2 regions of the Acidovorax sp. LjRoot129 genome follow, and region 1 is predicted to be linked to the other one. Evidence: predicted binding sites of a transcription regulator. Region 1 holds the regulator's gene; the other holds the start of a gene.
What was found. The regulator LexA, encoded in region 1, represses DNA repair genes until DNA is damaged. The targets are predictions, from matches to a motif close to ACTGTATNNNNATACAGT.

Region 1 (3,273 bases):
TTCATGCACGACAGGTCTTCAAGCGACACGATGCCCCGGGTGTCGTCGTTCAAGCGCAGGTGCAGCGAAATCACGTCGCACTGCGAGAAAAATTCCTCGCGTGTGGTCGCAGCCTGGTAGCCATCCGTCAACGCCTGGGCGCGTGAAGCCTCACGGCCCCACACACGCACGTTCATCCCAAAGGCCCGGCCATAGCCCGCCACGAGCTGGCCGATGCGCCCATAGCCCCAGACGCCCAGCGTCTTGCCGCGCAGCACGCTGCCCAGGCCAAAGTTGGCGGGCATGGACGCGGTCTTCAAGCCCGACTGCTGCCAAGCCCCATGTTTGAGGTTGGAGATGTACTGCGGCAACCGGCGCATGGCCGCCATGACGAGGGCCCAGGTCAGCTCTGCAGGCGCCACCGGAGAGCCCACCCCCTCGGCCACTGCGATGCCCCGCTCGGTGCAGGCTTGCACGTCGATGTGGCCGCCGACCTTGCCGGTCTGAGCGATGAGCTTGAGCCGGGGCAACTTTTCTACCAATTGGCGCGTGATCTGGGTGCGTTCCCGCACCAGCACGATGATGTCAGCGTCCTTGAGGCGGACGGAAAGCTGGCCCAGGCCTTTGACTGTATTGGTGTAGACCTTGGCGGTGTACGCGTCGAGCCGGGAAGCGCAGTGGAGCTTGCGGACTGCGTCCTGGTAGTCGTCGAGGATCACGATGTTCATCCCGACATTGTGCCTTGGCGTGGCAACGTGCAAGGCGCCGGGAATGGTTCCTGCACGTCAAACGGCGGTGTTTTGGTGACGGATTGTTGAGCTGCGCCCTGGAACCGCCAACGCAGGTTCACGAACCTCGGCATGCGTGAACGGCTGCCACCCTGCATGCGTCAGCGCCCACCTGAAGATACACAGCCAGCAAACATCGCTGTTCGTACACGCAGGCGTAGATCGGTTCTCAGCAGGTTCGCAATGCCGCCTCGGATGCCACCATACGGTCCAGCTCTGCGCACACGTCGGCCATCCGGCCTGCGATCACCAAGCGGCCTGCGCCCGACACCGAAGCCTTGCGCACAACCTTCGTAGTGCGGGCGCCTGTTTCAGCTACCGATCTTGCAACAGCGCTACCGCAGCCTCGCGCCATGCCAAGGTTCCGCTCTGGGAGTGCTGGAACCGATGTCCTGCCCGTCCCGTTTTGAGGGCAGGATGGAGTCTCTGCAGGCGGGGTCTGCGGGCCTACCGTAAAAGGCCAGTTTCCACGCAAGGGGCGTGGGCCGGGGGCTGCTGACGGGCGGCCTTGGACTTTGGCGCCCGTGGTGGCCTTGTTGCTACCGCTTCCAGGGTTTTCGCGGGAGGGCAGCGCTGCTACCGCAGACGGTTGTTCGAGGTTGGGCGTATCCCGCAGCCAGCGTTGGAATGCGCGCAGCGAGGACGACAAAAAAGCCAGAGTGGACAAGGCAATTCCCATGTGAAATCTCCGAAGTTCGGGGGTTGGACATAGGCAGGATTGCAACGAAACCGGCACCGCAGGGCTGGCGTACCGGTTTTGCCGGCACACCAAACGCCCGCCACCTGCGGTGCGGTAAAGGCGCAAGGCCTACATGAGCATGGTGTTGCGGATCAAACCGACAGCCAGGCCTTCAATCTCGAAGGGCTCGCCGGGTTGCACCACGATCACGGGGTAGTCAGGGTTTTCAGGCAGCAGTTCGATGGCAGTGGCTGTGCGGCGCAGGCGCTTGACGGTGACGTCGTCCCCCAGGCGGGCCACGATGATCTGGCCGTTGCGTGCTTCGCGTGTGGACTGCACGGCTAGCAGGTCACCGTCCATGATGCCGGCGTCGCGCATCGACATGCCGCGGACCTTCAGCAGGTAGTCGGGCTTGTGTTGGAAGAGGCTGTTTTCCACGCTGTAGGTTTGGTCGACATGTTCTTGCGCGAGAATCGGCGAGCCCGCCGCCACGCGGCCCACAAGGGGAAGCACCAGTTGGGACAGGCCGGGGATGGGCAGGCTGAACTGATTGCCGCGGGCTGCGTTGATGGAGCGCACCGTTTCGCTGCGCAGCCGGATGCCGCGCGACGTGCCACTGACCAGCTCGATCACCCCTTTGCGGGCCAGTGCCTGCAGATGCTCTTCAGCAGCATTGGCCGACTTGAAGCCCAGCTCCGAGGCGATTTCCGCGCGGGTTGGGGGCGCACCGGTACGGGCAATGGCGGTCTGGATGAGGTCCAGGATCTGCTGTTGGCGGGCGGTCAGTTTCGGGTTGTCGAGCATGGTGCTTTCCGGTGAAGACGCTACAGTGGCGCACAACTGTTTTTTAATCCAGTAACTGTATTTTTCACCAGTTTTTCGGAGTATGCAAGTGAGTGGGCAAAAAATTGTGGTTTTGGGCACAGGCGGGACCATCGCCGGGACCTCTGCGCTGGCCGGCGACAACATTGGCTACACCGCAGCGCAGGTCGGTGTGGAGCAGCTGTTGGCCGCAGCCCCCGGCTTGGCATTGGCCGCCAGTGGCGCTTTGCTGCAGGCCGAGCAGGTAGCCCAGATCGACAGCAAGGACATGGACACGGCCGTCTGGCAGGCGCTCGCCCTGCGCTGCGCACACCATTTGCAGAACCCGGCCGTGCAGGGGGTGGTAATCACCCACGGCACGGACACCCTCGAAGAAACCGCCTGGTTTTTGCACGAGGCGCTCGACACACGCTCCAAGCCGGTGGTGTTGACCTGCGCCATGCGGCCCGCTACCGCGCTCACACCCGACGGGCCTCAGAACCTGTTGGACGCCATGGCCGTGGCAACAACCCCTGGTGCGCGGGGCGTGCTTTTGGTGGCGGCGGGTGAAATCCACGGCGCCCGGCAAATTCAGAAAGTGCATCCGTACCGCGTCAATGCCTTCAGCTCCGGGGAGGCCGGCCCCCTCGGGTGGGTGGAGGAGGGGACGGCTCGTTTGGCACAAAATTGGCCGCTAGCGCTTGATGCAAAAGCACTATCAGCTATTAAAAGCATAGCAAACATCCAGATATGGCCCCGGGTCGAGATCGTCGTGAGCCACGCGGGCGCTACCGGCGCTTTGGTAGACGCACTGGTGCGCGACGGGGTGCAGGGCCTTGTGGTTGCCTGCACCGGTAACGGCACCATCCACCACGCGCTGGAGGCGGCGCTGCTGCGGGCGCAGGACGTGGGCGTGCGGGTGGTGCGTGCTACGCGCTGCCCGGAGGGACAGGTGCTGCCCAAGCCGGGGGATGCGTTGCCCGATTCGCGCGGGCTGTCGCCGGTGAAGGCCCGGATCTCGCTGAT
Region 2 (3,273 bases), 550 kb from region 1:
GGTGTTGTCACGCTCGTGCCCTATGCCGGTGAGGACGGGTACTTCGAGTTCGCACACCGCCCGGACTAGGGCGTAATCGTTGAGCCATGCCATGTCATTGATAGCGCCGCCGCCTCGGATGATGGCCACGGCGTCAGGCAGTGCCTCGTCGCGTGCCATGCGCTCCAGCGCCGCGAGCAGTGCCGTGCGGATCTCTGCCGAAGCTCCGTCGCCTTGGAAGCGGCTGTGCACGTAGACAAAGCGGCAGACGCCAAACGCCTCCAGCCGTCTGGCCTCGGCCTGAAAGTCGCCCAGGCCCGCAGCGCCCTCGGGGGCAATGACAAGCACCAAGTTGTAGTCCCAAGGACTGGGCAACTGGCGATTGAGCTCAAACAGGCCCTCGCGCTGCAGGCGCTCTCGAATCTCGCGCTTGCGGGCCTCGAGGTCCCCGAGCGTGTAGTCGGGATCGATCGCGTCGAGTTCGAGGCTGAAGCCATATTGCGCCTTGAACACCGGGCGTGCGCGGACTAGCAGTTTAATGCCGGGTCCGACCTGGGCGCCCGTGGCCGCCTCAAAATGCGGAAGAATCTGGCTGGCCGTGCTCGCCCATACCACGGCAGTGGCTTTCGCGGTGATGACGCCGGAAGCGTCGCGTTCCGAGACCTCCAGGTACACATGCCCGTTGCGCACCCGGGTGTCCACCACCTCAATCATGGTCCAAACGCCCGCCTTGAATGCTTGGGATACCGCTGCAGACACACCCTGGAGCAGCTGCGACAGCGGCATCCCTCGCTGCCTAGTGACGGACCGATCAGCCAACGTGGTGACGGCCGCCAATGCCGAGGATGGCGGCTCTACCGGCACGGACCCTTCGGGCAGCCACTGAGCAAATGGGGTCAGCTCACGTCCATCGGGCACGTACCACTGTCGCCGCGCCGGGTCCCAGCGGGCGCCCAAGGACTTGACCCGGTCCTTGTCAGCGAAGGTGGAAGCGAGGTAGGTGCCGCTCATCGCGCCTCAAGTTGTAGCAGCTCCAGCCGCTATGCCGCGCCGCCAAGCAGTAATGTCTGCGAACTCACCTTGGCATCCCGAGCAGAGAAGTCGATCGGTGTATTGCATCACGCCCGCAGGGTCGCGAGCGAGGACACGCCGATACTGGTGGCCCCGCAATAACCGCAGCGGTTGGGAGGAGCGGAATCATGATTTTTCATTGTGATTGCTTATACAGAGTTTTGTCCGCGAGTGATCGGTGCGCCGGGCCGCTGGGAGGCTCGACGGCTTCAGCGGTCGGTGCAAAGTCTGAGCAGGTTGTAGGTCTATTTGCGCGCGGAACTGGCATAGGACCGCGCCCTACGGGTCGACAGTGCTACCAATTCCGAGAAACGGTTTCTCGTCACGAGCATCGGAGAACCGGAATCCATCGCGCAGCCATATACTGTTAATTTATACAGTATTTTCGCACGACGATGCCTCTGCAGGTTTTGCATCTATGTCAGTCTCTCTCCACCAAGCCTCTGGCACCTTCGATCCTGGCGTTCTTCCGCGCCACCTGGCCGAAGCCGTCTGGCGTGGGTCGGACCTGGGCGGATCGACGCGTCGCACGGTGGCATCGGGTTTCGCAGAACTGGACGCACAGTTGCCCGGCGGAGGATGGCCCACCCATGCGCTAACTGAGATGCTCACGCCTCAGGCGGCACTGTGCGAATGGCGCCTGCTCGGGCCGGCCATCGGGATGCTGCTGGAAGACGGCGGACGCATCTACCTTATTGCTCCCCCCAAGCAGCCCCATGCGGCAGGGTTGGTGCAGCTGGGCGTGGCGCCGGACCAAGTCGTCTGGATTGAAGCGGCAACCCCGGTGGACCGTCTCTGGGTGACTGAGCAGATCGTGAAGTCCGATCCTGCGGGGGCCGTGCTGTCCTGGCTGCCGCAGGCGCGGCCTGAGCAGATCCGGCGGCTGCAGGTCCATGCGCTCGCCTGTGACGCGCCGGTGTTCCTCTTCCGGCCCGTGACGACGCTGCGAGACTCGTCGCCAGCGCCGTTGCGTATCTCGGCCGCGCCCGCCGCGGGCTGGGACCTGGAGGTGCAGATTCCCAAGCGTAAGGGCTCGTCGTTTGACGGTTCGCTCTACCTCTCGGCCATGCCGGGCAATCTGGGCAAAGTGATGCCGCCTCGGCTGAAGTCGCTACCGGCGGCCAATGCGTTTTCTCGTCAGGAGGCCGCCGATGCTCGGGCATTGGGCCGCATTCCAACCCGTACCGCTGCCAGCGTGCCCTTGTCCCATTGACGCGCCATCGCTTGGAGTCTGGGCATTGCAGTTCACCCCCAGGGTGGCGCTGCTCCAGGGTTCGGTGGTTGCGGAGATGGGGGGGAGTGCGCGGCTATTTGGAGGGCTGGACGAGTTGCAAGGCTTGGTCGAGGCGGGCGCCGCAGACCTAGGGGCATGCGTAGCCTGGGCACCCACCGGAAGTGCTGCCTTGGCTCTGGCGCGCCATGCTGCAGATGCACCAGGGCGGGATGGGTTTCGGCGACCGTTGGCGCAGTTGCTGGATCCGCTGCCGCTGGAAGCGATTGCTGCGGTGAGTACGCATGAGGCCACGCTCGCACGCGTCGGCTGTCGCACGCTGGGGGATGTGCGCAAGCTGCCCCGTGGTGGGCTCAGCCGGCGTTTCGACAAGACGCTGCTGGCAGCCCTGGACCAAGCCTACGGTCTGCGCCCCGAGGTGTACGAGTGGCTCACGCTGCCCGAGACCTTCTCTGCGCGGCTGGAGCTGATGTCGCGCGTCGAGACTGCACCAGCATTGCTGTTCGGCGCTCGCCGTTTGCTGGTGCAGATGGCTGGATGGCTGTCGGCCCGGCGCCTGGGCGCTACTGCTTTCACCCTTCGCTGGTGCCACGACGTGATGCGCGCCAAGGATGCGGGCACGGGCGGCGAGATGACCGTGCGCACCGCTCAACCGACACAGAACGTGGAGCACTTTGCGCGGCTCTTGGCGGAGCACCTGGCCAAGGTGAAGCTGGCAGCGCCGGCGGGTGACCTCGAGCTGATGGCCACCGAGGTGATGCCCATCATCGAAGAGAGCCGCTCCCTGATTCCGGAGACGCTGCGCAAGGGCGGTACGACCGACTTGGCACTGGAGCGCATCCAGGCGCGCCTGGGCAACGAGTGTGTGCGCCGGCCGGCCCTGTCGCCGGACCACCGGCTGGAGTGGATGCAGTGCTGGGCCCACGAGCCGCTCAAGCGCAAGACCGTGGAGTCCCCTTATGAGCTGCCGCTCCCCACCTGGGTACTGGATG

Region 2: imuA (translesion DNA synthesis-associated protein ImuA) is a predicted target of LexA. The motif match lies at 1,414-1,431, and genes of this name have one in related genera.

Annotation. Positions count from the first base shown of each region.
Region 1 is NZ_CAXUSE020000001.1:2,868,793-2,872,065, reverse strand. It holds gene ACSQ3Q_RS13155 (D-2-hydroxyacid dehydrogenase family protein) at 1-707, opposite strand, end outside; gene lexA (transcriptional repressor LexA) at 1,576-2,250, opposite strand; gene ACSQ3Q_RS13145 (asparaginase) at 2,333-3,273, shown strand, end outside.
Region 2 is NZ_CAXUSE020000001.1:2,317,046-2,320,318, forward strand. It holds gene xseA (exodeoxyribonuclease VII large subunit) at 1-990, opposite strand, end outside; gene imuA (translesion DNA synthesis-associated protein ImuA) at 1,469-2,263, shown strand; gene ACSQ3Q_RS10655 (Y-family DNA polymerase) at 2,202-3,273, shown strand, end outside.